Regions from separate parts of the Streptomyces sp. NPDC050315 genome, predicted to be linked through region 1. Evidence: riboswitches for the same ligand, from Rfam matches in the RefSeq annotation. Region 1 holds a riboswitch; the other holds the start of a gene.

Region 1 (7,002 bases):
CGACGAGGAGCTGCTCGCGACCGGGATCGAGGAACTGCTGCGTTACGACGGGCCGGTGGAGCTGGCGACCTGGCGGTTCGCGACGCAGGAGCTGACGATCGGCGGGCAGTCGATCGCCGCGGGCGATCCGGTACTGGTGGTACTGGCGGCCGCCGACCGGGACCCGGAGCGGTTCGACGCGCCGGACACGCTGGACCTCGGGCGCCGCGACAACCAGCACCTCGGTTACGGGCACGGTATCCACTACTGCCTGGGCGCGCCGCTCGCCCGCCTCGAAGGCCGTACGGCGCTGGCGACCCTGCTGACCCGGCTGCCCGACCTCCGGCTGGCCGCCGACCCCGATGACCTGCGGTGGCGCGGTGGCCTGATCATGCGCGGGCTGCGGGCGCTGCCGGTGGGATTCACGCCGGAGGGAGCGCGGGAGACACCGCCGGACATCACGCCGTCCGCAGCTTCGGACACCGCGCAGTCCGACGTGCCAAAAGGCGCATAGCGCAACGTCTCGGGCAGTGTGTGCGCCGGTCCCCGACGGCCCGTCAGAAAGGGCATTCGCGTACGTACCGGAATGCGCCAAGGGCGCCGGGGCCGGGAAGGATTGACCCGGCGTCAGCAGCGTGATCTTCGCGTGATCTCGGCTACACCGGGTTGAGACCGGAGCGGGCCCCCGCTACCTTGCCTGCGACAACCAAGAGCCTCTCGAAAGGCAGTCGCATGCGCTCCGGCACCGGTAGACACCGCCGACCCCGTCAGGCCCCCGCCCTTCTGGTGGCGGCCTCCGTCACGGGGGCCGGGCTGGCCCTGCCGCTGCTGACCGCGGGCGGTGCCCAGGCCGCCGACACCGCCACCTGGGACCGCGTCGCGCTGTGCGAGAGCGGTGGCATCTGGAGCGCCAACTCCGGCAACGGCTTCTACGGCGGGCTGCAGCTGACCCTGGAGATGTGGAAGGACTACGGCGGCGAGTCCTACGCCGAGCGCCCGGACCTGGCCAGCCGCTCCCAGCAGATCGCGGTCGCCGAGTCGATCCTGAACGACCGCGGCCCGGACGCCTGGCCGAGCTGCTCGGTGAACGCCGGTCTCGATCTGGACGGGCTGATACCCGACGTGGACCCGGGCAGTACGCAGACGCCCGCGCCGGAGCCCTCGGACGACGGCATCGGCACCGGCCTCGAAGGCGACACGGACACCGGCGACACCCAGCCGTCCGACGGCACTACGGACGGCACTACGGATGACGCGACGGACGGCGCCACCGATGAGCCGTCGGCCACGCCGTCCGGCGACGCCGACGCCGACACCGGCGATGCGCAGCCCTCCGAAGACGCCACGGAAGACCCCTCCGGCAGCCCCTCCGGAGACTCCTCCGAGCAGCCCAGCGCCGACGGCCCCTCGACGGAGCCCTCCGAGGAGGCCACCGAGCCGCCCGCGTCGTCCGACGGCGGCGCCTCCACGCCCGGTACCGGCCGGCACCGTGGCGGCGCCGACGACAGCAAGGGCGACGGCAAGGACGGACGCCCCGAGGGTCGGCACGCCTCGCGCGGCGGTGACGCGCACCGCGACGGCATGTACACGGTGCGGCCCGGCGACAACCTCTCCGCGATCGCGGCCGAGTACGGGCTGACCGAGGGGTGGACCGGCCTCTATGACGCCAACGAGGGTGTCATCGGAGCTGATCCGGACCTTATTCAGCCTGGTCAGCGACTCGACCTCGGGCAGTGACGGAGCGTCCCACGCGCTAAGTGCGCGATGGTTGCCCTCATTTGGGGAAAGTGAGACATGGGTCTCGTCCCGAGGTATTCCGTCCGCCCTGTCCGTTCTTTTCCATACCGTGTTCGACCTGCGCAAACAGATGTCGCCGGTGATCGAAAACCGCAAACTGTCCTACGAAAAGGTGGTTTGAACCGCCGAGGGGTGTGTGTTTACGTTCTTCACCGCTCGCACCAAGCGAGCCCGCCGATCATTCGCCGAATCCTGCCGGTGATCGGTCGGACAACCGTCGCGCAAGCGCCGTAGGCAGGAGCGGGGGAACCAAGGTAAGTGCCGTACCGCAGCGGAAACGCGGCGGCGGCTTGGGGTGAAGCCGGGTGTGCGGACAGCGCATCCGGCCGGGCCACTCACAGCCCGAACCCGACAGCTCACCTCGCAGGCGTCGGTGAGGAAGAACAGCATGCTCAAGGGCAAGCACCGCCGCCCCTCGAAGGCCGTCCGCGTCGTCACGCTCGCCGGTGTCGCCGGCGCCGCCGTGGCCGTCCCGCTGATGACCGCCGGTTCCGCCAACGCCGCCTCGGTCGCCACCTGGGACAAGGTCGCCCAGTGCGAGTCCGGCGGCAACTGGTCGATCAACACCGGCAACGGCTACTACGGTGGCCTGCAGTTCTCGAACTCCTCCTGGGCCGCCGCGGGCGGTACCAAGTACGCGCCGCGTGCCGACCTGGCCACCAAGGACCAGCAGATCGCCACCGCCGAGAAGCTGCTCGCCATGCAGGGCCCGGGTGCCTGGGGCTGCGCCGGTGCCGGCGGCCTGACCGCCGGTGGCCCGGCCGCGCAGGTGAACACCGGTGGCTCCGGCCAGGCTCAGCAGCAGGCCGCCCCGAAGCAGGAGGCGCCCAAGCAGCAGGCCGCCCCGCAGCAGCAGGCCGCCCCCAAGCAGGAGGCGCCGCAGCAGCCCGCCCCGAAGCCGGTGACCGGCCACGGCAACTACACCGTGAAGTCCGGCGACACCCTGGGCAAGATCGCCAAGGCGCACGGCAAGAACTGGAAGGCCGTCTACGAGGCCAACAAGTCGACGGTCGGCGGCAACCCCGACCTGATCTTCCCGGGCCAGAAGCTCAACGTCTGATCGGCCCTCAGGGCGGCGTGAGCGCCACCCCGTGAGACTGCCCCGCCAGGCGCGTCCCCCCGAGCGCGCCGGGCGGGGCTTCCCCGTTTCCGTGGCCATCCGGGCGCCCCTCCGCTCAGATGCGTACGGACCGTTTTGTCCCCTACGTCCGCCGTGAATCCCGGACGCTACCTCCCGTATTGCGGGCCTTTGGGTCCTTTTTCGTCTCACAGACGGGGCTAGGGGCAGGCGGAGGGTCCGCGGGCCGTTAGGCTCGTGCTGCAGAACTCCAGATGACACCCATGAAGGAGACAACGTGCCGTCGATCGACGTCGTCGTAGCTCGCGAGATCCTCGACTCGCGAGGCAACCCCACGGTCGAGGTCGAGGTCGGCCTCGACGACGGCAGCACCGGCCGCGCGGCCGTGCCGTCGGGCGCCTCCACCGGCGCCTTCGAGGCCATCGAGCTGCGTGACGGCGACCCGAACCGTTACCTCGGCAAGGGCGTCGAGAAGGCCGTGCTGGCCGTCATCGAGCAGATCGGCCCCGAGCTGGTCGGCTACGACGCCACCGAGCAGCGCCTCATCGACCAGGCGATGTTCGACCTGGACGCCACCGACAACAAGGGCTCCCTGGGCGCCAACGCGATCCTGGGCGTCTCCCTGGCCGTCGCGCACGCCGCGTCCGAGGCCAGCGACCTGCCGCTGTTCCGCTACCTCGGTGGCCCGAACGCGCACGTCCTGCCCGTCCCGATGATGAACATCCTGAACGGCGGCTCGCACGCCGACTCCAACGTGGACATCCAGGAGTTCATGATCGCCCCGATCGGCGCGGAGTCCTTCTCCGAGGCGCTGCGCTGGGGCGCCGAGGTCTACCACACCCTCAAGAAGGTCCTGAAGGCCAAGGGCCTGGCCACCGGCCTGGGCGACGAGGGCGGCTTCGCCCCGAACCTGGGCTCGAACCGTGAGGCCCTCGACCTCATCCTCGAGGCCATCAAGGAGGCCGGCTACACCCCCGGCCAGGACATCGCGCTGGCGCTCGACGTCGCCGCCTCCGAGTTCTACAAGGACGGCGCGTACGAGTTCGAGGGCAAGTCCCGCTCGGCCGCCGAGATGACCGAGTACTACGAGGAGCTCGTCGCCTCGTACCCGCTCGTCTCCATCGAGGACCCGCTCTTCGAGGACGACTGGGCCGGCTGGAACGTCATCACCGAGAAGCTCGGCTCCAAGGTGCAGCTCGTGGGCGACGACCTGTTCGTCACCAACCCCGAGCGCCTGGCCCGCGGCATCGAGGAGAACTCCGCCAACGCCCTCCTGGTCAAGGTCAACCAGATCGGTTCGCTGACCGAGACCCTGGACGCCGTCGAGCTGGCCCAGCGCAACGGCTTCAAGTGCATGATGTCGCACCGCTCGGGCGAGACCGAGGACGTCACCATCGCCGACCTGGCCGTCGCCACCAACTGCGGCCAGATCAAGACCGGCGCCCCGGCCCGCTCCGAGCGCGTCGCCAAGTACAACCAGCTGCTGCGCATCGAGGAGATCCTCGACGACGCGGCGGTGTACGCGGGCCGTTCCGCCTTCCCGCGTTTCAAGGGCTGACGCCAGTAGGTCTCAGTTCCGTACGTCCCCGGCAGCGGTCCCGTACCGTTGCCGGGGACGTACGTACGCAGTCACCCGCCGCCGCGTACACAGCCACCAGGGGAGGCCACCGTGTTCCGCCGCAGCCGGCTCACCGGGCGCGCCGCGCTCCTCGTGCTCGTGCTGTGCTCGCTGGTCGTGGCCCTCGCGTATCCGATAAGGGCGTACGTCTCGCAGCGCTCGGACATCGCCGAGCAGCGCCGTGAGGCCGAGACGGCCCGGGAGGCGGTGCAGCGGCTGCGCCAGGAGAAGGCGCGCTGGCAGGACCCCGCCTACGTACGCCAGCAGGCCCGCCGCCACCTGCACTACGTGATGCCGGGCGAGACCGGCTACACCGTCGTGGACGGCACGGGCGCGGGCCGGCCGCGGGCCGGCCGGGGTCCCGTGCAGCGCCCCTGGTACGAAGCCATCTGGTCCGGCCTGGACTCCGCCGACGCGCGCCGCGGTGCCGCCGGGGGATGATGGGGCGGCCGACCGTTCAACCCTGACGACAAGAGAAGCCTGCATGGACACGCCGCCTCCCCAGACCGAGCCCACCGAGCCCACCGACGCGGACGTCGCGGCGTTCCGGGAGCAGCTGGGCCGCCCGCCGCGCGGCCTGCGCGCCATCGCGCACCGCTGCCCCTGTGGCAACCCCGACGTGGTCGAGACGGCCCCGCGCCTGGAGGACGGCACGCCCTTCCCCACGCTGTACTACCTGACGTGCCCGCGCGCGGCCTCCGCGATCGGCACGCTGGAGGCGAACGGCGTGATGAAGGAGATGAGCGAGCGACTGGCGACCGACCCGGAGCTCGCCGCCGCCTACCGCGCCGCGCACGAGGACTACATCCGGCGGCGGGACGCCATCGAGGTGCTGCAGGGCTTCCCGAGCGCCGGCGGGATGCCGGACCGGGTGAAGTGCCTGCATGTGCTGGTCGGCCACTCGCTGGCGGCCGGGCCGGGCGTCAATCCGCTGGGCGACGAGGCCATCGCGATGCTGCCGGAGTGGTGGAAGAAGGGGCCGTGCGTGAGCCCGTGCGGCGCCGGTGACGGAGAAGGAGACGCCCAGTGACCCGGGTCGCGGCCATCGACTGCGGTACGAACTCCATCCGCCTGCTGGTGGCGGACGCCGACCCGGAGACGGGGGAGCTGAAGGACCTGGACCGCCGGATGAAGATCGTCCGGCTCGGTCAGGGCGTGGACCGTACCGGGCGGCTGGCGCCGGAGGCGCTGGAGCGGACCTTCGCGGCCTGCCGCGAGTACGCCACGGTGATCGAGGAGCTGGGCGCCGAGAAGCTGCGCTTCGTGGCGACCTCGGCCTCGCGCGACGCGGAGAACCGCGACGACTTCGTGCGCGGCGTGGTGGACATCCTGGGCGTCGAGCCCGAGGTGATCACCGGTGACCAGGAGGCGGAGTTCTCCTTCACGGGCGCGACGAAGGAGCTGACCGGGCGCGAAGACCTGGAGAAGCCGTACTTGGTCGTGGACATCGGCGGCGGGTCGACGGAGTTCGTGCTCGGTACGGACTCCGTGCGGGCCGCCCGCTCCGTCGACGTCGGCTGTGTGCGGATGACCGAGCGGCACCTCGTGCACGACGGCGCGGTCACCGACCCGCCGACGGCCGAGCAGATCGCCGCCATAAAGGCGGACGTCGCCGCGGCGCTGGACGAGGCAGCGGAGACCGTGCCGCTGGGCGAGGCGCACACGCTGGTCGGCCTCGCGGGGTCGGTGACGACGCTCGCCGGGATCGCGCTGCGCCTGGAGGAGTACGACTCGGCCGCGATCCACCACTCGCGGATCCCGCTGGCCAAGGTCCGGGAGATCACCGACCGGCTGCTGACCTCCACGCACGACGAGCGCGCGGCGATCCCGGTGATGCATCCGGGCCGGGTGGACGTGATCGCCGCGGGCGCCCTCGTACTGCTGTCGATCATGGAGCGTACGGGCGCTCAGGAGGTCGTCGTCTCGGAGCACGACATCCTGGACGGGATCGGCTGGAGCCTCGCCTGAGAGGGCCGTTGAGGGTCTTTGAGAGGTGCTTCGGAGGGGCCTCGGAACATGCGAATGACGCGTTCCGGGGCCCCTTCGCGTCGTGTCGCCGAGAAAGTTCGTGAAACTCTTCACATGAAAAAAGGGCCCCTTGGTCGAACAAACGGCCCGCCGGGACGCCGTTCGGGGCTCACCTGGGCGGCCGGCCCTGGGAATGTGCGCTTTCGGCGGTGTTAAAGAAGCGCTTATGCGGCCCGTGGTCCAGCCTCACAGAGGGGAGCAACCGCTGATGAGAAGGGGTGCCCAACGCTCGGCCGTGGATAGTGGTTCCCCGAGGGCGCTATGGCGTCGATCACGAAGGCGCGGAGTGTAGCAGACCCCTCTTCCGTGCTTGTGAAGGCCCTCACGAGCGACCCCCCAAGTGGGGGTGGATACTCGATGACATGAGCACCACGGAGCGTCCCAGGATCCTCGTTGTAGGCGGTGGGTACGTAGGCCTGTACGCGGCACGCCGCATCCTCAAGAAGATGCGGTACGGCGAGGCGACCGTCACGGTCGTCGACCCGCGCTCGTACATGACGTA
Region 2 (7,002 bases), on a different contig from region 1:
GCATGCGTACAGCCTGGGCGTGACGCAGGCTTGGACTTCTAGGATCCGAGCCCTCACGGGGCTGGGCACACCGGACCACCGGTGCCCCCGTGAGAGACTGGTCTAGACAACTTTCCCTACTCGAAGGGCAACACCATGGCTGAGCGCCGCGTCAATGTCGGATGGGCCGAGGGTCTGCACGCCCGCCCCGCCTCGATCTTCGTCCGTGCGGCCACCGCTTCCGGCGTACCGGTCACGATCGCCAAGGCCGACGGCAACCCCGTCAACGCCGCCTCGATGCTCGCGGTCCTGGGCCTGGGCGCCCAGGGTGGCGAGGAGATCGTGCTGGCCTCGGACGCCGACGGCGCCGACGCCGCGCTGGACCGCCTGGCGAAGCTCGTCTCCGAGGGCCTCGAGGAGCTCCCGGAGACGGTCTGACCCTTCGGGCAGGCCGGCGGCCGCACACCGCCCGGTTCCGCCGTCACGGCCCCGCCACGGTGACCTCTTACGGGTCACGGGCGGGGCCGTTCGCATTGCGGCGGGGCGGGGAGCCGTCGAGTACGGGACGAAAAACGGGGAATTCCGCGCGTCGGCCGGACTGGGCGCAAAAGACATTCGGGCCCGGGTTAAAAAGAATTCGGGCACGGCGGAGCAGGGGTACGGAATTCCCCAGGAGTTGTATACGGCAGCGGTGTTAATTCCGTACGCGCGCCGTGTTTACGGACGGTTTCGCTTCCCTCACCGCGGGTGCGGGACGGCGCAGCCGGTGGGCGGGCAGCGCGTGCTCCACGTGCGCGGCGGTCAGTGCGCGGGCGCGCTCGGCGTCGCCGCGCGCCACGGCGTCCACGATCGCGCCGTGCTCCTGCCAGGACCGGTCCGCCTCGCCGGGCGACGGGTGGTCCAGGTCGATCGCGTACACCCAGTCGATCTTGCGGCGCACCTGAGTGAGCAGCGCCGTCATGCTCGCGCTGCCGGACGCCTGGGCGAGCGTCTCGTGGAACCAGCCGTCCAGTTGCCGCAGGTCGGCGGCGTTGCCGTGGCGGGCTCTCGCGCGGCCGAGGCGGACCAGGCCGCGCAGTACCTTCAGGTGGGCCGCCGAGCGGCGGGCCGCGGCGCGGGCGGCCCCGAGGGGCTCCAGGAGGAGGCGGATGTCCAGGAGGTCGGCGGCCTCCTGCTCGGTCGGCTCGGCGACGCACGCGCCCGCGTGCCGCCGCGTGGTGACGAAGCCCTCGGACTCCAGTGTGCGCAGCGCTTCTCTTACGGGGACGCGGGAGACGCCGTACCGGGACGCGAGCAGTTCCTCGATCAGCCGGGAGCCGGGCGGGAACGTTCCGGAGACGATGTCGTCGCGAATCGCCGTGCAGACCGCATGCGCCGAAATGTTCCCTCGCATCGTCGGTGCCTCCGCCGTAATCCGCTGGAAACGCCGTCCGGACGGCGCCTTTTCCGTGACTCTATGACACCTGACCGGCATTTCCGATGGCCGTCACGAATTCATGGATATTTTTTGGCCAAAGGGCGGGAGTTCCGGGGAGCCGGGGACGGGAGCGCATACGGAGACGCCGAAGCCCCGGCCGGGGGCCGGGGCTTCGGGTGGTACAGAGGCGCAGCGTTCCTGCGCTCCTCAGAGGCTCGGGGCCTCAGACGCTGACGCCGTGCGAGCGCAGGTAGGCGACCGGGTCGATGTCCGAACCGTAGTCCGGGCCGGTGCGCGCCTCGAAGTGCAGGTGCGGGCCGGTGGAGTTACCGGTGCTGCCGGACAGTCCGATCTGCTGGTTCGCGGAGACCTTCTGGCCGACCGAGACGCCGATGGACGACAGGTGGCCGTACTGGGTGTAGGTGCCGTCGTCCATCTTCAGGACGATGTTGTTGCCGTAGGCGCCGCCCCAACCGGCCTCGACGACGGTGCCCGCGCCGACGGCGTGGACAGCGGTGCCGGAGGCGGCGTGGAAGTCGATGCCGGAGTGGCTGCCGGAGGACCACAGGCCGCTGGACGCCTTGTACGGCGTGGAGACGTAGCTGCCGGCGATCGGCGCGACGAAGCCACTGGCGCTGAGGGTGGTGCGGGCGTCGGAGCGCGAGGCGCGCTCCTCCGTCGCCTTCTTCTTGGCGGCGGCCTTCTTCTCGGCGGCCTCGGCGGCGGCCTTGCGCTGGGCCTCCTGGGCCTGCTTCTTGGCGGCCTCGGCGCTCTTGACGGCGGCTTCCTCGACCTGCGCACGGGCGGCGGCGACCTCGGCGGCCTCCTCCTGCGCGTCGGCCTGGGCGACGATGTTGTCGGCGACCCGGTCACCGGTCTCGGCGATCGCGCGGGTCAGGCCGGTGTCGGTGGCGGCCGGGTCCTCGTTCGCGGCCAGCGCCGGGGAGGCGATGGAGACGACGACGCCGGTCGCGGCGGCTATGCCGGCGATGTTGCGGGTGGTCCGGGCAGCACGGCCGGGGCGGCGGTGCTTGCCGGTGGCACGGGTGAACGCCATGACCGGCGCACTCCTTTCCTTCCTTCTCGCCTACCGGGTTAGCTGACGGGTTCGGAGCAGGAAGGTCTCCTACGGCGGCCTCCGGGGAGGACGCCGATTCACCCCAAGGGGACATGTGGGTCCCCGGCTCCCCTGGCTCGCGCCGTACGGGGACTCGGCGATGACTGCCCGGCGGCCGCGGGCGCGGCGCACTTCTGACGAACAGCCGGACCGACGCTAAAGGGGACATCTCGCGATCAGCAAACAGAATCGGGAGTTTGTGCCGGACGCCACACGAGGTGGAGGCAACCGCCTACAGCATTCCGGACAAAAGCAAAGATCCCGGGCCGCTTTAGCGACCCGGGACCCTTTATGTCCTGCTATGTGAGCGGTGTTGGTGCGGTTCAAGTCAGCCTGTGACGGTACCGGTACGGCGCGTTCCGGCCCGGCCTTCCGCCGTATCGCGCAGGCCGATTCACCACCGCAACCGCCCCCGCCCGCTCCGCGTCAGCCCGTGACGACCGACACCTCGCCGATGCCCAGCTTCCGCACCGGCTCCGCGATCTGCGCGGCGTCGCCCACCAGGACCGTGACGAGCCGGTCCACCGGGAAGGCGCTGACCGCGGCGGCGGTCGCCTCGACCGTGCCGGTCTCGGCCATCCGCCGGTACAGCTCCGCCTGGAAGTCGTCGGGGAGGTGCTGCTCGACCTGGTCGGCCAGCGTCCCGGCGACGGCCGCGGCCGTCTCGTACTTCAGCGGCGCCACCCCGACCAGGTTCTGCACCGCCACGTCGCGCTCGGCGTCGGTCAGGCCCTCGGCGGCCAGCGTCCGCAGCACCTTCCAGAGGTCCTCCAGCGCCGGCCCCGTGGACTCCGTGTCGACCGAACCGCTTATGGCGAGCATCGCGGCGCCCGTGCCGTCCTCGGAGGAGCGCAGTACCTGCCCGAAGGCGCGCACCCCGTAGGTGTAGCCCTTCTCCTCGCGCAGCACCCGGTCCAGGCGGGAGGTGAGCGTGCCGCCCAGGCAGTACGTGCCGAGCACCTGGGCCGGCCAGACGCGGTCGTGCCGGTCGGCACCGATGCGGCCGATCAGCAGCTGCGTCTGGACGGCGCCGGGGCGGTCCACGATGACCACGCGGCCCCTGTCGTCGGCGGTGATGGGCGAGGCGGCCACCGGCTCGGCGGCGGAGCCGGTCCAGGCGCCGAGGGTGTCCTCCAGCGCCGCGTCGAGGTCCACCCCGGCGAAGTCGCCGACGACGACGGCGGTGGCCGTGGCGGGGCGTACATGCGCCTCGTAGAAGGCGCGGACCGCGGCGGCGTCGATGCGCGCCACCGTCTCCTCGGTGCCCTGGCGCGGCCGGGACATCCGGGAGGTGGCCGGGAACAGCTCCTTGGAGAGGGCCATCGCGGCGCGCCGGGCCGGGTTGGCCAGCTCGTGCGGGATCTCGTCCAGACGGTTGCGCACCAGGCGCTCGATCTCGCTGTCCGGGAAGGCCGGGGCGCGCAGGGCGTCGGCGAGCAGGCCGAGCGCCTTGACGAGGCGGGAGGCCGACACCTCCAGGGAGACGCGGATACCGGGGTGGTCCGCGTGCGCGTCCAGCGTGGCGCCGCAGCGCTCCAGCTCGGCGGCGAACTCCTCGGCGTCGTGCTTGTCGGTGCCCTCGGAGAACGCCCGCGCCATGATCGTGGCGACGCCGTCCAGGCCCTCGGGCTCGGAGTCCAGCGGCGCGACGATGTTGATCTCGACGGCGACCAGCTGCTGGCCCGGGCGGTCGGCGCGCAGCACCGTCAGGCCGTTGCCGAGCGCGCCGCGCACCGGGGCCGGGAACGCCCACGGCTTCGGCTGCCCGGCCTGCGGCTGCGGGTGGAAGGTCATGGTCGGGGTCACGGCGTCGGTCACTGGGCCGCCTCCTCGGTCTTCGTCTCGGTCTCGGTCTGGACGGCGGCAGCGGCGGCCTCCGGCTCCCCTGCGGCCGCGGCCGCGGCCTCGGCGGGCCGGGTCGGCTCGTAGACGAGCACCGCGCGGTTGTCGGGGCGCAGCCGGGCCGCGGCGACCGCCTTGACCTCCTCCGGGGTGATGTCCAGAAGGCGCTGTACGGCGTTCAGCGCGAGCTGCGGGTCGCCGAACAGCACCGCGTACCGGGCCAGTTCGTCCGCGCGCCCGGCGACCGTCTCCAGGCGGTCCAGCCACTCGCGCTCCAACTGGGCCTGCGCGCGCTCCATCTCCTCGGCGGTCGGGCCCTCCTCGGCGAAGCGCTTCAGCTCCTCGTCGACGGCGCGCTCGATGGCGGGCACCTCCACGCCGGCCGAGGTCTTCGCGTCCAGCCAGCCCAGCGAGGGCGCGCCCGCCAGGCGCAGCAGGCCGAAGCCCGCAGCGACGGCGGTGCGGTCACGGCGTACCAGGCGGTTGTAGAGCCGGGAGGACTCGCCGCCACCCAGGATCGTCAACGCGACGTCCGCGGCATCAGCCTCACGGGTGCCGTCGTGCGGCAGCCGGTACGCCGCCATCAGGGCCCGCGAGGGCACCTCCTCGTGCACGACCTCGCGCAGTTCCTTGCCCATGATCTCGGGCAGCGAGCCGTCCCGCGGCGGCTGCTTGCCGTCGTGGCCGGGGATGGACCCGAAGTACTTCTCCACCCAGGCGAGCGTCTGCTCGGGGTCGATGTCGCCCACGATGGACAGCACGGCGTTGTTGGGCGCGTAGTACGTGCGGAAGAAATTCCGCGCGTCCTCCAGAGAGGCGGCGTCCAGGTCGGCCATGGACCCGATGGGCGTGTGGTGGTACGGGTGGCCCTCCGGGTAGGCCATCGCCGTCAGCTTCTCGAACGCGGTCCCGTACGGCACGTTGTCGTACCGCTGACGGCGCTCGTTCTTCACCACGTCGCGCTGGTTCTCCAGCGACTCCTCGTCCAGCGCGGCCAGCAGCGAACCCATCCGGTCCGCCTCCAGCCACAGGGCGAGCTCCAGCTGGTGCGCCGGCATGGTCTCGAAGTAGTTCGTGCGCTCGAAGCTCGTGGTGCCGTTGAGCGAGCCGCCGGCGCCCTGCACCAGCTCGAAGTGACCGTTGCCCTTGACCTGCGCCGACCCTTGGAACATCAGGTGCTCGAAGAGGTGCGCAAGGCCCGTGCGGCCCTTCACCTCGTGGCGGGAGCCGACGTCGTACCACAGGCAGACCGCCGCGACGGGGGTCAGGTGGTCCTCCGAGAGCACCACGCGCAGGCCATTGGCCAGCCGGTGCTCGGTTGCTGTCAGGCCGCCGGAGCCGGCTTGTTCTGTGGCCGTGTGACCCATAGGCATGTACGTCCCTTCGATCCGCTTGCGAGGAAGTTCTGTCACTGTATGCAAGCGCGCGGGCATCTGGCGAAGTTCCCGCCCGGCACCCCCGCCGGATGGAGATTCCCCGGATCGGGGCGCTCCGCACCTGCGTTCCGCTCCGGTGTTCGCCGCCCGTGGCGCGGTTGCCGGGCCCGGTACGGCCGTCGATCGCGGGGCTCCGGAGGCCGCTCGCGGCCGGTGCGCGGGGGCGCTACGGACGGGTCGCGGTCGGCGATGTCAGTGCGGCGGTCCACAATGGTCCGCGACAGGTTCGGCCGTTGAGCGCGACGGAGTACGGCAGATCCCGGCAGACTCAGCCGTCGGGCCTGCCCCGGCAGGGGACGCGAGCACCGCGCCGACCTGCCGTCCAGCAGACGCCGTAGCCGTAAGCGAAGCAGAGTTCGAGCGAAGGAGCCGCAGCCGCGATGGCCCGCCGCAGCACGAAGACCCCGCCGTCAGGGGGCACACCGGAGCCCCAGGACTTCGAGGAGCGGATCCTCGACATCGACGTCGTCGATGAGATGCAGGGTTCCTTCCTGGAGTACGCGTATTCGGTCATCTACTCGCGCGCCCTGCCCGACGCACGCGACGGCCTCAAGCCCGTACACCGCCGCATCCTGTACCAAATGAACGAGATGGGCCTGCGCCCCGACCGCGGATACGTGAAGTGCGCCCGCGTCGTCGGCGAGGTCATGGGTAAGCTCCACCCGCACGGCGACGCGTCCATCTACGACGCGCTGGTGCGCATGGCGCAGCCGTTCTCCATGCGGCTGCCGCTGGTCGACGGCCACGGCAACTTCGGTTCGCTGGGGAACGACGACCCGCCGGCGGCCATGCGGTACACCGAGTGCCGGATGGACTCCGCGACGTCCCTGATGACGGAGTCCATCGACGAGGACACCGTCGACTTCCAACCGAACTACGACGGTCAGGAGCAGGAGCCCGTCGCCCTCCCGGCGGCCTATCCGAACCTCCTCGTCAACGGCGCCTCCGGCATCGCGGTGGGCATGGCGACGAACATGCCGCCGCACAACCTCGGCGAGGTCATCGCCGCCGCCCGGCACCTCATCAAGCACCCGAACGCCGACCTCGACACGCTGATGCGGTACGTCCCGGGCCCCGACCTGCCCACGGGCGGCCGCATCGTCGGTCTCTCCGGCGTCCGGGACGCGTACGAGAAGGGCCGCGGCAGCTTCAAGATCCGCGCCACCGTCTCGGTCGAGAACGTCACGGCGCGCCGCAAGGGCCTGGTCGTC

The links. Region 1 has a riboswitch for cyclic di-AMP ahead of AB0I82_RS27390 (transglycosylase family protein). Riboswitches for the same ligand answer to the same signal wherever they lie in the genome.
Positions count from the first base shown of each region.
Region 2: it holds a riboswitch for cyclic di-AMP, as region 1 does, so the genes downstream of both, AB0I82_RS31880 (M23 family metallopeptidase) here and AB0I82_RS27390 (transglycosylase family protein) in region 1, are expected to answer to the same signal.

Region 1 is NZ_JBFAKN010000007.1:431,827-438,828, forward strand. It holds gene AB0I82_RS27380 (cytochrome P450) at 1-493, shown strand, start outside; gene AB0I82_RS27385 (transglycosylase family protein) at 766-1,716, shown strand; cyclic di-AMP (ydaO/yuaA leader) riboswitch at 1,950-2,161, shown strand; gene AB0I82_RS27390 (transglycosylase family protein) at 2,165-2,836, shown strand; gene eno (phosphopyruvate hydratase) at 3,132-4,412, shown strand; gene AB0I82_RS27400 (septum formation initiator family protein) at 4,461-4,913, shown strand; gene AB0I82_RS27405 (DUF501 domain-containing protein) at 4,957-5,502, shown strand; gene AB0I82_RS27410 (Ppx/GppA phosphatase family protein) at 5,499-6,440, shown strand; gene AB0I82_RS27415 (NAD(P)/FAD-dependent oxidoreductase) at 6,863-7,002, shown strand, end outside.
Region 2 is NZ_JBFAKN010000010.1:214,990-221,991, forward strand. It holds gene AB0I82_RS31870 (HPr family phosphocarrier protein) at 136-417, shown strand; gene AB0I82_RS31875 (GntR family transcriptional regulator) at 674-1,372, opposite strand; gene AB0I82_RS31880 (M23 family metallopeptidase) at 1,620-2,453, opposite strand; cyclic di-AMP (ydaO/yuaA leader) riboswitch at 2,466-2,623, opposite strand; gene AB0I82_RS31885 (pitrilysin family protein) at 2,940-4,307, opposite strand; gene AB0I82_RS31890 (pitrilysin family protein) at 4,328-5,722, opposite strand; gene AB0I82_RS31895 (DNA topoisomerase IV subunit A) at 6,172-7,002, shown strand, end outside.